Regions from separate parts of the Mesorhizobium sp. M0217 genome, predicted to be linked through region 2. Evidence: predicted binding sites of a transcription regulator. Region 2 holds the regulator's gene; the other holds the start of a gene.
What was found. The regulator LexA, encoded in region 2, represses DNA repair genes until DNA is damaged. The targets are predictions, from matches to a motif close to TGTTCNNNNTGTGTTCNG.
Positions count from the first base shown of each region.

Region 1: NKJ18_RS31915 (DUF3072 domain-containing protein) is a predicted target of LexA. The motif match lies at 3,808-3,825, and genes of this name have one in related genera.

Region 1 is NZ_JAMYSN010000046.1:921-8,390, forward strand. Features, by position in the region: gene NKJ18_RS31895 (Crp/Fnr family transcriptional regulator) at 407-1,153, shown strand; gene NKJ18_RS31900 (DUF982 domain-containing protein) at 2,021-2,263, opposite strand; gene NKJ18_RS31905 (hypothetical protein) at 2,263-2,493, opposite strand; gene NKJ18_RS31910 (NADP-dependent oxidoreductase) at 2,699-3,616, opposite strand; gene NKJ18_RS31915 (DUF3072 domain-containing protein) at 3,860-4,069, shown strand; gene NKJ18_RS31920 (nuclear transport factor 2 family protein) at 4,160-4,324, opposite strand; gene NKJ18_RS31925 (hypothetical protein) at 5,954-6,199, shown strand; gene NKJ18_RS31930 (VanZ family protein) at 6,934-7,308, shown strand.
Region 2 is NZ_JAMYSN010000005.1:168,862-176,331, reverse strand. Features, by position in the region: gene arr (NAD(+)--rifampin ADP-ribosyltransferase) at 148-564, shown strand; gene NKJ18_RS11765 (ComEC/Rec2 family competence protein) at 671-3,127, shown strand; gene lexA (transcriptional repressor LexA) at 3,121-3,903, opposite strand; gene NKJ18_RS11755 (GntR family transcriptional regulator) at 4,109-4,873, opposite strand; gene kynU (kynureninase) at 5,041-6,288, shown strand; gene kynA (tryptophan 2,3-dioxygenase) at 6,393-7,229, opposite strand; gene NKJ18_RS11740 (AMP-binding protein) at 7,226-7,470, opposite strand, start outside.

The DNA.
Region 1 (7,470 bases), on a different contig from region 2:
ATCTGTCAGGAGAGCCACAACTCGCTCCGGCTCACGATCGAAAGTCGCAATCGCTTGAAGGCCCTTTTAAGCCGGCGACCACCTCGAACCCGGCCTCCCGGAGAGAGTTCTCGACGTCTCCACGATCAGCACGGAACCCGATGACATTGAAAGCCTGCTTCGTGCGCCCCAACAGTTGAACGGCTGCGAACTCTTAAGGTTCCTGGCGCGCAATAGCACTCGTTAATCCGGTGGAAAGCAGGTTGTGATCCAGCCGTTTCGAACAGGTTGCGGCAGGCGAAAAGGATTGAGGACAGCTGAACTTTGCGCGCATCATCGACGCACTGACCATTGGCCTTCGTCTCCTCTAGGCAGCGGGAACATTAGCGCCAACTAAAAGTTGGGAGCAAACACGAACAGGTTCTTGATGGCACATGATCATTCTTTCAAAATGTTGATCCGCAAGCTCCAAGCCATCTCGGAACTCGCAGAATCAGACATTGCGACCTTGGGGAACATCTCGATTCAGGAGAAGAGATATCAGGCCAACGAAGACATTCTGCGCGAGGGCGATAAGCCGAGCCTTTCGTTCGTCGTTCTTGAAGGCTTAATAGGGTCGATCAAACTAACCGGGGAGGGGAAGCGTCAAATCTCCTCCTTTTTTGTTCCGGGCGACATTCCCGACCTGCATGGTTTGCATTTGTCGGTCATGGATTGCACTTTCACCCCTCTCATGCCCGCTAGGGTGGGCTTCATGCGGCACGACGAACTTCGCGCCGTTTGCGACCAGCACTCTTCGATAACGAGAGTGTTTTGGCGCTCGACGGTGATCGATGCGGCGATCTATCGAGAGTGGGTCACCAACGTCGGTAGGCGCGACGCCTACTCGCGTATGGCTCACATTCTTTGCGAACTCATTGTTCGCCTTCGCTCGGTAGGCCGCATTGAAGATCATGTGGCCTATCTCCCCATAACGCAGGCTGCACTTGGCGACGCACTTGGCCTCTCTACCGTGCACGTGAACCGAGTGCTTCAGGACCTTAGACGCGACGGTCTGATATCCACCGTTGGCTCGCGTTTTCATGCGACCGACTGGGCAGGGCTCGTTCGCGCCGCAGATTTTGACTCTACCTATCTTCATCAAAGGGCTGCGCAGACGGGTGCCGGTTTCTGATCCTGCTGGGTCGCTCATGATCCGTTGAGCCCTCGCGATCCTCAAAACCGAATCTCCTGTAGAACCCGCACTCCAACAGGAATGTCGATCACCGCTTGAGAACTGGACCGCAGACTTACCTAGCGACGGCATGGCTTCTCAAAGATACGACCTCAGGAGGGACTCGACGAAACCTGAGCGGTGTTTGACGCGTTCACTGGCCAACCAGCCGATGCGTGGGGCGCTCCGGCTAAATATCTGGACGGGGAATATTCCCGCGATCTTGTAAGCCTTCTGACCGCGTCGACCTGAAGCGAAGTTTCGCCGGGGGGTAATCTCTAAAGTGCGACTGCCATGGAACACGTGCCGAGCGCCGGAGAGTGTCCAATTCCCCGGTCTGTGCATCCCGGGCACAAGCTCAGCCATAGTGGAGACGCGGCTTTGGCAACGTTCCTATAAATTGAACCCCAATTCGGTCGTTCCTGCGCCACCGCAGGACTGCCTGGTAGGCAACGCCGTCGGTCGGCCCGTAAACCACGAACCGCTCAGGGACACGCGATTCCACCGGGATTTGAGCTCAGCTCTGCCACTGTTTTGGTTCCGAATGGTGCAACTGATCTCGGAGTTTGTAATTCCGCTGATGATTGAGGCGCCTTTCAGCACCCGCTGCCTCCGTTCGCGGCGATGCTCTTCATCAACCATGTGACCTCCATCGGTCACCCGCGGCCCTATATGGTACGCGCACCGGCGAATAAACTGTCCATCTAGGTCGTCGCTCGTTAGTGTCTCACTTTAAAGTTTGACGACGGAGACGGACAGCATAAATGCCCGTTGCGCCGGTGAATTCGCAACGCGAACAGACCCGAATGGGCTCGTCGTATAGCGTTGTTAATCCGGCAGCAGCATCTCCTCTTCATCGGCCGCGGCTTCGAACAGGAGCCGGAAGTCATTACCCGCCATTTTGCCATCCATCGCAGATAGGCAAGCCTCGGCCGCCAGTCGCCACTTGGGGCCACGATTGGACCACTTTAGAAGCTCCTCCGCGGCGGCATCAACTCGGTTGACACCAAGGCGAAGCCCCGGGCGCTCAGTCTTCACATAAACCGGAGGGTTGAACCAACGGTGGGGCATCACGCCTCTCGAACGTCAAAGGCGATGAACAGTCCCCAAACGGAGGCTGATTTGACGATCATTTCGACTAACTGGCAGTCAGTTTCGAGAAGATCGCCGCCGCGCTGACGGACCGCTACAATGGTCGCTTTGACGGAAATAATGTCGCCGGGTTGAGAGCCCAACAGGACCTCGCGGACCAGCTCCTTGGCCGTTTGCTGCGTAGGCCGAACAGGTGCTTGAATGTCCATCCCATCCTCCCAGAGAGATAGAACCTCAATCAGCAATTCTGTGGGTCACTTTCCGAAAAAGGCAAGAGTCGGAAACGTACAAAGTAGGTTCCCGCAAACACCGCCCTACGATGGCTAAATCCCGCGACAGGCGCTGATTTGCACCTCACCGTGTCAGCTGCCGACGCGACCATAAGGAGCGAGGGCCCGCCTCTCTCCCAAGTTCTCACGGACGAACGCGAACAACGGTCTTGCCCGCGCGTCGGTCCGTTGAGTTGAAGGTGCCGATGGCATCATCCAAGCTCGAAACCTTGCCGATGTTCGTCCGCAGTCGTCCATCGCGGATCCGCTGCACTATCTCAGAAAGCTGGGCTCGATCAGCCTCGACGACGAAGTCAACCGCCAGGCCGTCTGCAGGTCGAATATCCGTTGGTCCGACGACTGTGACAAGGATACCTCCGGCCCGGACGAGCGTTGCGGATCGCTTCTGGACATCGCCGCCGATGACATCGAACACCAGATCGACGCCGCCGACATCTTCAAGGGTGTCTTTTGCGAGGTCGAGGAATTCATTTGCACCGAAGTCGAGCGCTTTCTGGCGGTCGGCGGCCCGCCCGGTGCCGATCACATAGGCTCCGGCCTCCCTGGCAAGCTGCGCCACCATCGAACCGACGGCACCGGCAGCGCCATGCGCGAGAACGCTCTGCCCGGCCTTGATGCGGCCATGCTGGAACAGCCCCTGCCATGCGGTTAGGCCGGAGATCGGCAGGCTAGCGCCCACCGTAAAGTCGACATCGCCGGGCAGCGGCGCGAGGTTACGGGCCTCCATGGCAACATACTCGGCGAGGGTGCCGTCGCGATGCCAGTCCGCGAGGCCGAACACCCGCTGACCTATAGAAAGCCCCGTAGTGCCGTAGCCGAGCGCAGTGACCACACCAGCCAGTTCGTGGCCGAGGATCGAAGAGGTCCGGTCACGGAAGGCTCGGTCGGCCCACGTCGAGGGCCACTCCAGTTCGGTGTTGACGAATCCTGCCGCATGAACCTGTACGACCACGTCGTTAATTGCCGCCCGAGGCTCGGGCAACTCCACCAACTTCATCCCGGCCGTTCCTGCAGTCTGGTCCGTCGCTACGATTGCTTTCATGGGGCGTCTCCTCACCGTTGGGGTAAATTGCGGGCGCGGAGGATCTTTCGATGTCTCGCGCAGAGTTGGCGTTGAGTTCATCGTTGGCGACCGCGAGCGGAAGCTAAGCAATCTCGTCGGATTCTTCCAGCACGGGTAAACTTGCGTTCGTGAACACCCCTGCCATCGCAATCTCAGACACTTCAAGCATGTGGAACAAAAGCAGATCAAATACGTTGTGCCGTTCCCAACATGGAGAGCGTCATGCAAACTACACCCCGAGCCAAAGGCGAAGCTATCAGCAAGGATCCTGACGAATGGACGACGGGAGACGAGCCAATGACTCCGTCGCAAGCTTCCTACTTGAAAACATTATGTGAGCAGGCGGGCGACGACAGAAGCTACGCCGAAGATCTAAGCAAAGCCGAGGCCTCGAAGCGAATCGACGCGCTAAGGACTGAGCTCAAGCTCTGAAGGCGCTGGGAGACCTACGACAGGTTGGTCAGTTTTGCGGTATTTGGCCTCTGATCTGGACGGTCGTATTAGTGAAGGTGGTAGAGTTTGCTAAGGATCTTCAATTCTCCTGCGACTCTTGAGCAGAGAAAGATAGTCGGTGAACCTTGTGGTTCCAAATTCGTCCTCGACCTTCGCAGTGGCTGCATCGCCCGTAATGTCGAGCGATGCGACTGCCCAGTTGGGGCTGGTGTTCGGCGGCAAGGCCGCACTCATCACCTCGCCGACATAGGCATCGACACTCAGCCATGGAGCTCGAAGAGATCGCGGCTATCTACCCGCTCTATCAGCAAACCGGGTATGGGCGGAAAGTGGGCGTAGGCCGACCATGTGGTTGTCGACGCCGAGATGCGCAGTGCTGGTATCGGCGCCAAACTGATGGGGCGGATCGAGAAGGAAGCAGCGCGTTTCGGCTGCGACATCACCCGCATCTCGATACGAGCGCACACACAAATTCTACAGCCTAAACGGGTTAGGCCGATGATGCGCTCGTTCTGGTCAGCCACTGAGTGCGTGGGTCGAGGCAGAGTTCCCACAATATGCTGCGCACAAAGTAGCGACAGAGCGGGCCTAGAAGCGACATAGCGCCGGGTGTGAACGCGAACGCAGCCGGCGCCCGAATGCGTTCAGCGAGCGCCGTCGCGTCCACCTTGCCTTTCTTTGACGGCCCTGTGTTCAGCTTCCCACGGCAACGCGTGGAAGTCGGGCTGGTGCCCCGCTTCACGGTAGCCAGCCTGAGTGAGTAACTTGCTTTGTCCCGCTCCACGACGCAAACAAACGGCGGATTCCCCAAGCACCTATAAACGCCTACAGCTTTTTCCATGCGACAGGTGTGCTGCGGGTGCTCGAAGATGTCGTCCTTCATTGCGATGACAGAACAGGGAGCGAGGACAACTCTTTTTTTGATTGCAGAGAGAGTCTGAGCGGGCTTACTAGTGAGGGGTTTGCCATCGCTTTGAGGGAGGCTGCGATGGTTGCAACGCCCATAGATATCGCTCAAGCGGCCACTACGGCCACCTTGCTGATGCGCCTTCGTCAACGTCATCGCGATGACGTGGCGCGAGGCTGGGAAGATGCCGACCCTTCTACTGTTGCCGTCTCCCGTACGCCTGAGTGTCAATGGCGCGATTTAGCCAAGGCCCTGGTGCACGATTGGTTCGAGCTGATAAATCGTCAGCAAGTAGCCGCTGCCCGCCAGCGGCCCAGCAGCCGTCTGCGGGACTTTGCAGCGGGCGCGCTGGGCCTGACCGGTGGGGCGGTGTGGTATCCGCCGGCTGGCGAACATATGCGCCTCCTCCCAACGCCAGCGAAACATCCAAACGAACGAGGCGATCTAACAGCGATCTCACCGTCCAGCCAACACATAGGCCTATAGCAAAGGCTTATAATCGCTGAGAGAACGAAAATGGCCGACGCCATGGTTGGGGAACCCGGGTGGGTAGGCGCCGGCCACAAGCGGAACAGGCCCGCCGCGCCACACACATGGCTGATTTGTCATCACGTGGTTATGGTGTGATCGCGTAGGGCTAGACCAGCGGAACTTAGTAAACGCCGCTTATTAAGCGATCCTCGACGCGATCGTTCATCGCCACGACGACCTGGGAAACTTGACGATTGCAGCCCTCTGCCATGTCGAGCTCAAGTCATGAACATCGGCCCTCCGATCATGAGCAGGCATGCGCCCATCCTACCATATCGCGCTGCCGGTATCGCAAGGCGCCGGCAGCAAGGGGGAGGCGACCAGAGCCGATGTGAAGGGACTAGGCAGCTAATATTCGCTTGCGCTAATTTAAATGTGCCGTAACGTCAGGCTCAGCCTTTTGCGGAGGCGCAACGGTGGGGAGTATGATGAGAGTTGCTGTGTTTTGTGCGGCGATCGTGATCGCTGGGACTGGTGTCGCTGTTGCCAAGGAGAAGAAGGTGGTGGTGAGTGACGCCACGGACCTTTGCTCTACGAAGCACTCGGCCAAGAAGCAGGTGCTCGAGCTGGACTGCAGGCCGACCGGAACCGCCAAATTGCCGGCCGGTGGAACGCCGGAAAAGCCGCGCCTCGGATACGACACCGATCCGTGGCTGGTTAAAGGCCTTTAGACACTAGGCGACGGCAACACAGCGCGGCTAAGGGGATGTGCGCTGGCGGTGAAGCCTTCTTTGTTCTCTCATCGGTGGAACATTGTCGCCTGAAAACGCTTCGGACGGTGCACTGCCCCATCAGTGCAACGTTCCCTTCCTTGTTTGCACTGGCCGGCTGCCGAAAGGTGGCCGGCTTTTTTGTATATAAGCGCGACCTGATGTTTGGGGCTTGTTGATTGGACAGCAGCGAGTGGCCGCTGCTGGCTTAGCGTCCAGGATTGGAATCTGTAAAGGCGAGATCACCAAGGCAGGGATGACCAGACTAAATAACGGTTTCGTCTGTTAGCCGCCACGCCGACGATAATTGAATTCAGAAGGGAGTCGGCCCGGCTGCCCAACATCAGGGTGCAAAAGACAGCCGGGCCAAGGCTGGAAAGAGTTCCGCTCCAGCCCAGCCGTGCCCGGCACGATACGCATCGCACCTGGGCGCAAGCGGTACCAATGGCTCGCCTATTCCGCCGCGCCTTTTCGGCAGGAAACCCTCGGCCTCATCACAATGGAGGGCGACATTCGCAGCGCCCTATGGAACCATCCAGAGTGACATAGGCTGTTTCATGGAACTTCCTGATGACATCAGGAGGCCTGTTAAGCATGCCAGTTGTTCGCGCTCATAGCTCAGATGCAGGTTGGAGCCCTTCCTAGTGCACCAGTATGAGAAGCGAGAACTAGGAACCGGGAGTGCTGCGAATAGATTGCCGCAGTCCAGCTTTCATCAGAGCATGGCAAGGGCTGCCTTTCTCTCCACGTTGGCAGTCGTCCTGCTGCTCGCGCTATTGCCAGACCACCTGCTGCACGCCCTCGGATTGGCCTTTACGTCTCATCACGACAAGCTCAACCACGCCGCCGCGTTCGCCACCTTGTCAGCTTTGGGTAGCCTCGGCTGGCCCCAACAGGTGGTCCGGCTGGCGGTTCTACTTGCTTTAACGGGCGCAGCGATTGAAATCCTTCAATGCGTCACAGGGCGTGACATGAGTGTCTTCGACTGGTTTGCCGACTGCGCCGGAATGGCATACGGGCTGAGAACTATGAGCTGGGTGAACGAGATTCTAGGCGAACCGGTTATTTGATCGCCACAGGCTCCGCTTTACCGCCGCCGTCTTGGCCCCACTTGCCAGCCTCACGCCCGGGGCCGCCTTCGATCACCCTCGCTATTGCCGTTCAATTTCCGACGCAAAGGCCGATAGCAAGGGAAATAGGTTTCTGGGCCGCTCACCATTTTAGACTTAGGT
Region 2 (7,470 bases):
ATGCGGCACTGCCCGACTACAACGCCGCCGTGACAGCGTTGGCTTGGTCACGCATATTGACCTTTCTGCAATCATTATCGTGAACACCGCAACTGTGTGCAGGCCGGTCTCGCCACGAAGGAGGCATGATTGAAAGAAGGACTACCGATGACCGAAAACGCCGACCATACGGAGGGTGATCCGTTCTACCATGGTACCCGGGCGGATTTGAAACCCGGGGATCTGCTGAGCGTCGGCCACCCTTCCAATTTCAGAGGTAAACCACTGTCATGGATCTATTTCACCCAGACACTGGAAGCCGCCATCTGGGGAGCAGAGCTTGCAACGGGTGACGGTCGTCAAAGGATTTACATCGTAAAGCCGACGGGGTTTTTTATGGATGACCCTAACCTGACCGACAAAAAATTTCCCGGTAATCCGACGAAATCCTACCGCTCCCGTGATCCGTTGCTCATCCTGGGTGAACTCGGTGAATGGCAGGGTCATACACCGGAACAATTGAAGGCAATGCACGATGGGCTTGCTCGCCTGAGGGCGGAGGGCCGGGATATGATTGAGGATTGAGCGTCCTTGGCGGGTCAATTCCGGCGCGGTGGACGCGACCGCACGGACTTTCGCGCTTTGCGCGTTCATGTAGCATAGGAGGTCTGGGGCGCAAGGGGCAGACCTGATGGCTGGACGTGGCCGGGGCACGAAGGAAGGCGAAGGCGCCGAGGCAGGCGTCAGCGAACGCTCGCTGTTTGCCGATAGTCCCTATGCCGAGCCGCTGCCCCTCGCGCTGCCTGAGCCGCATCCCGGCATAGCGCCCGCGCTGCCCGGTGACGCGTTGCCGGCGCAAGTCACAGCGCCCGGATCTATCGCCCGACTGCGCAGACGGCTTCGCCGCCCGTCATGGCCCGCGCTCCGCCGCAGCCTTGCCGTGGCCGCCAACACGGAGCTCGACCGGGGCGTCGCCTTCCTGCTGGTCCCGGTTTTCCTGGCAGCCGGCGTCATCGTCTACTTCTCGCTGGCCGGCGAGCCGGGCTTTGCGCAGCCAATCGCCATTGTGGTGCTGGCGACATGTTGCGCTGTCGCCACGCGATCGCGGCCGAGGACGCATCTGTTCTGCATGGCCGCGATGCTGTGCGCGCTCGGCGTCGTCGCCGCCAAGGTCGAGACCTGGCGCGCCGGAACGCAGATGCTCGGCTCCGAGATTCAGACACGGCTGACCGGCCGCGTCGTCAGTCTCGAACAGATGGAAAGCGGCCGCATCAGGCTGACGCTCGACGTGGTTTCGACCGCTTACCCCGAGCTGCGCTACGCCCCGGAGCGGGTCAGGCTCTCGGCGCGGACCGTTCCCGCCGATATGACCGCCGGCTCCCTGATCACCGGCTATGCCAGGCTGTTGCCGCCGACCGGTCCGGTGCGGCCGGAGAGCTACGATTTCTCCTTCGACAGCTATTTCACCGGTATCGGCGGCAGCGGCTTCTTTCTCGGCAATCCGAAAACCATTGCTACGCAGGGACCGCCGCCGCTGACCGCACGGCTCTCCTCGGCAATCGAGAACGCGCGCGAAAACATTGCCGACCATATCAGGGGCAAGATCGGCGGCGCCGAAGGCGAGATTGCCGCGGCGCTGATTGTCGGCGTGCGCGCCGGCATCCCGGACGAGGTCAACGAAGCGATGCGGCGCACCGGCATCTACCACATCATCTCCATCTCCGGCCTGCACATGGCGCTGGTTGCCGGCACCATCATGGCGTTGCTGCGTGGCGCCTTTGCGCTGTTTCCCGTTTTCTCTTCGCGCCGGCCGGTGAAGAAATATGCGGCCGCGGCAGCGCTTGTCTCGATCGCCGCCTATCTCGTTATTTCAGGCGTCGTGGTTGCCGCCGAGCGCAGCTTCATCATGCTGGCGGTCATGCTTGTCGCCGTGCTGTTTGATCGCGCCGCACTCACCATGCGCAATCTGGCGATCTCCGCCATTGCCGTCATCCTGGTGTCGCCGCACGAGGTGGTCGGTCCCAGCTTCCAGATGTCGTTTGCCGCCACCGCCGCCCTTGTCGGCGCCTATGCCGGCTGGGCCGATTACCGCGCCGACAAGGTGAGAACGCCGCCGGCAAAGCGCTCCTTCGTCGGCTTCCTGTCGCGAAAATTCGCGCTGGCCATGGGCGGCCTCGCAATGACCTCGATCATCGCCGGCAGTGCAACCTTGCTGTTCGCCATCTGGCATTTTCAGCGTGTGTCGCCGCTCAGCCTGATCGCCAATCTGGCCGTGATGCCGATTGTTTCGTTGATCGTCATGCCCTTTGCCGTGCTCAGCGCACTGGCGATGCCGTTCGGCGCCGACGGGCCGTTCCTCTATGTGATGGGCAAAGGTCTGATGGCGATGATCGCTATATCGGCCTGGATTTCCGAGCGCTCGCCGGTCGACGCCGTCGGGCTGATCTCCATCCGCTCGGTGCTGTTGGTGGCGGTCGCCCTCGTCATCGCCACCATGGCCACCACCTGGCTCAGGTTGGCGGCCGTGCCTTTCGCGCTGGCCGGCCTGTTGACGGTGCCGCAGGTGCTTACGCCAGACGTGCTCATATCCGAGGATGCGCATCTGGTGGCCATGCCGATCGGTGGCGGCGAACTCGCCCTCAACCGCGAACGCTCCAACGAATTCACCACGGACAATTGGAAACGGGCGCTGTGGGCCGAAACCATTATCCCACCTGAGATTTTCGAGGCAACAGATACGCGGTTCGATCTCGATCCGCTCGATCTGCCGCCCGGCTCGCCCTTCTATTGCACCGGCGATCTCTGTATCGCCCGGCACCCTTCCGGAGCCATTGTAGCGCTTGCGAAAGACCGCAAGACGGCGCGGCCGGCCTGTGCCTTCGCGAGCCTGATCGTCATCGATGACGCCACCGCCTACAATCCGTGCCGCGACCCGCTGGTGCTGGTCGTGACGAAGAAACAGCTGGCCCGCGACGGCAGCGCCGCCGTCTTCTTCGATCCGCAATCGGCAGCTGCAGCGCCAACCATCCGCTTCGCCGTCGACAAGCCGTATCGCCCCTGGCACGAGCAACGCCGCTTCTCCCGCGAAGCGCGCGGCCTGCCGCCTTACAACCAGCGTGAAAAGTACAAACCCAAGCCGGCTCAGTAGCGCCGGATCAATCCGACAAGCTTGCCCTGCACCTTCACCCTGTCCGGTCCAAAAATGCGGGTCTCGTAGGCCGGGTTGGCGGCTTCCAGGGCGATCGAGGCGCCCTTGCGGCGGAAGCGTTTCAGGGTCGCTTCCTCATCGTCGACCAACGCCACCACGATCTCGCCGGGGCTGGCTGTGTCGGCATTGCGGATGATGACCGTGTCGCCATCGAAAATGCCGGCCTCGATCATCGAATCGCCCTTGACCTCGAGCGCGTAGTGTTCGCCGCCCATGATCATATCGGGCGGCACCGAGATCGAATGGGTCTGATGCTGGATGGCGTCGATCGGCACGCCGGCGGCGATGCGTCCCATAACCGGGATTGAAATCGCGGAAACGGCATCGTCATTGCCGGCCGACATCGAACGCGACGGCGAGCCCGGCTTGATCTGGCGGCCGAGACCGCCTTGGCCCAACGCGCCTTGTCCTTGGCCGCCTTGCCCTTGGCCGGTTTGACCAAGACTGCCCTGAATGATGCTCGGCGAAAACTTCCTCGCCGCATTGAGGCCTGGTGCGATCGAGTCGGGCAGCCGCAGCACTTCCAGCGCGCGCGCCCGGTTCGGCAGCCGGCGAATGAAACCGCGCTCCTCAAGCGCCGTGATCAGGCGGTGGATGCCGGACTTGGAGGCGAGGTCGAGCGCTTCCTTCATCTCGTCGAAGGACGGCGGGATTCCGCTCTCCTTCAGGCGTTCATGGATGAACATCAGAAGCTCATGTTGTTTGCGCGTCAGCATCGCGGCCCCCAAGGGTTCTGAAACCAGAATCAGAAAAAACAAACCCAGAACAAACACTATCTGTTCCAGTTGTGTTCCGCAACCTTTTAAAGTTTAATGAATGTGTTGACGTTTTGTTCAGCGTAACGTTCGGCGCTGCGAGCGCCGCCTGCGCCCAGTTGCCAGCAACGGGGTGAAACGAAGACAAAGTGCCCTGCGTCGTCGGCTACGATCGCCGCTTCCTTTTCGGACGGGGCTGCGCAGCATCCGCGCGGGGTTCTCTCTGGGCATAGACCCGCAGCGTGTAGCCGATGTGAGCGGTCATCAGAGTTTTCGCACGTTCGACGTCGCGATCGAGGGCCGCTTCCATCAGGGCGGTATGGTGTTCGATCGCCACGGCGTCGCGCAGGGCCGCCACGGCCTTCCGGTGTCCGTCCGTGCGGCCGGCGGCGGCGCGCAGCGTCGGGGCCAGACCCAGAAAGCGGTGATGGCGATGCAATTGGTCGGAAATCGTTGCATTGAAGCGCAGCAGCCAGCTGGATGTCGCGGCACTGAGCAGCGCCGCATGGAAGGCATCGTGTTTTTCGTACCACGCGTCGACCGCATCATCCGATGGATCGTCGAGAACAGACCCGCACCGTGAGAGACGATAGTGGGCGGCAACGACCGCGTCTTCCCACTCACGGTCGCCCTTCTCGATCGATTCCACCAGCAGGGGCAGTTCGACCACCAGCCGCGCACGCGCCAAATCCTCGAGCTCCGCCCGAGAGACGGGAGCGACCGCAAACCCGCGGTTGCTGATGGCGGTCACAAGCCGTTCCGCCTCCAGCCGCGACAGCGCCTCGCGCAACGGCGTCCAGCCGATGCCGTAGGTGTTGCGCAGCGTGCTCAGCTTCAACGGCGCGGCAGGCGCCAGCCGGGTCGCAAGAATATCGCGCCTGAGCAGGCGATAGGCCGCTTCCGTCTTCGAGGTCTGCTCGTCATCCAGCATCGTGATCCATCAGACATAAACGCTCGGCGGATCATTATATATCAAAGCCTTTCAATGGGTGAATTATATATAATGTTTGACAGTTCAAGGGCGACCACTCAAGATCGCCGGCATGTTTGGGCGGCAGGCTCCGCCGCGCGCGTTTGTCCATGGAGGGGCGCCGGATCATGAGCACGACACCCGATCTCGCTACAATAGAAGCAATGGATGCCGCCGATCCGCTGCGCTCCATGCGCGAACGCTTTGTCTTGCCGCAAGGCGTGATTTATCTCGACGGCAATTCCCTGGGCGCCGCGTCAGCGGTCGTCTTCAGCGAACTGCAGCAGGCCGCCACGCAGGAATGGGCGCACGACCTCATTCGCGCCTGGAACACCGCCGGCTGGTTCAACATGCCGGTGGAACTCGGAGATCAGCTCGGGCGACTGATCGGCGCGGCTGATGGGCAGACGGTGGTCTGCGACACAACCTCGATCAACATCTACAAGCTGCTGCACGCAGCGCTCGGCATGCGGCCGGATCGGTCGGTCATCGTTGCCGAGGGCGACAGTTTCCCGACCGACCTCTACATGGCCGAAGGCGTCGCCTCGACCCGGCCGGGAACGCGGCTGCGGCTGGAGGGAGTCGACGCGGCCGCAATCGAGGAGCTGATCGACGACAGCGTTGCCGTCATCCTGGTCAACCACGTCAACTACAAATCCGGCCAGTTGCGCGACATGGCGGCGCTGACGCGCAAGGCACATGACGCCGGCGCGCTGATCATCTGGGATCTCTGCCACACGGCCGGCGCCTTGCCGGTCGAACTTGACCGTGCCAATGCCGATTTCGCCGTCGGCTGCACCTACAAATACCTCAATGGCGGCCCGGGCTCGCCAGCCTTCATCTACGCGGCCGAGCGCCACCATGACGATGCCCACCAGCCGCTCAGCGGCTGGTGGGGCCATGCGCGGCCCTTTGCCTTCGAGCAGGGCTTTGCCGTCGGCAGCGGCATTCGCCGCTTCCTGTGCGGAACGCAGCCGGTGCTGTCGATGCGGGCGCTCAAGGGCGCGCTCGATATCTGGAACGACGTCGATATGGCGGCGGTGCGCAGAAAAAGCATCGCGCTAACCGACCTGTTTATCCAGCTCGTCGAAGCCAGATGCGGCGCCTACGGGCTTGAACTGGAAAGTCCTCGCGACGGCAGCCAGCGCGGCAGCCAGGTGTCGTTCCTCCATCCGCATGGCTATCAGGTGATGCGCGCGCTGATCGAGCGCGGCGTGATCGGCGATTTCCGGGCGCCGTCGACCATCCGTTTCGGCTTCACGCCGCTGTATGTCGGATATGGCGATGTCTGGCAGGCGGTCGAAGTCCTGGAGGATATTCTGCGCACCGGCGCCTGGCAGGACGCCCGCTTCGCGGTGAAGACCGCGGTCACCTGAGGAACTAGAGCAATTTCAGGAAAAGTGTGAAGCGGTTTTCCGTCCGAAATTGCGTCAATCAAAGAGCTAGAGCATTTCGCCGTTTCCGTTAAACGTGAAATGCTCTAGAGCCGGGTGCGGACCGTCCAGAGCTCCGGAAACAGCACGACCTCCAGCATCTTCTTCAGATAGGAGGCGCCTGAGGTGCCGCCGGTGCCGCGCTTCAAGCCGATGATGCGCTCGACCGTTGTGACGTGGTTGAAGCGCCAGCGGCGGAAGTAATCCTCGAAGTCGACCAGCTTCTCGGCCAGTTCGTAGAGCATCCAGTAGCGCTGCGGGTCGCGGTAGACGGTTTGCCAAGCAGCCAGCACGTCTTCGTTCTCACCGCGCGTCTCGCGCCAGTCCGTGCGCCCGGCATCGGCGCCGATGTCGAAGCCATTGCGCGCCAAAAGCAGAAGCGCCTCGTCGTACAGCGACGGCGTGGCCAGGATCGCTTCCAGCCTGTCCGTAAGATCGCGCCGGTGCTTGTGCGGCCCGAGCATGGCTAGGTTGCGGTTGCCGGCCATGAACTCGATGGCGCGGTACTGCCAGGACTGGAAGCCCGAGGATTGGCCGAGCGCGTCGCGAAACTCGGTGTATTCGCTGGGCGTCATCGTGCGCAGCACGTCCCAGGCATTGTTGAGCTGCTCGAAGATGCGCGCGACACGCGACAGCATCTTGAAACTCGGTTCGAGGCGGTCGGCGCGGATCGAGCGGATCGCGGCGCCGATCTCGTGGAGGGCCAGTTTCATCCACAATTCGGATGTCTGATGCTGGATGATGAACAGCATCTCGTCATGGGCCGAAGACAGCGGCGCCTGCGCATCGAGCACCTTGTCCAGCTGCAGATAGTCGCTGTAGGACATCCGCTCCTTGAACGACATCTGCGCGCCATCGGACGCCGGATCGTTCGGCTTAATCAATTGCTCTTCTCCGCGCGCAACCGGAAGCGCTGGATCTTGCCGGTCTGGGTTTTGGGCAAGGCGTCGATGAACTTCACCGAACGCGGATATTTGTAGGGCGCGATCGTTGCCTTGACGTGGTCCTGCAGGCGTTTGACGGTCAATGCGTCCGGCGAAACACCTTGCACAAGCACGATATGCGCCTCGACGATCTGGCCGCGTTCACCGTCCTCGGCGCCGGTCACCGCGCATTCGGCGACGT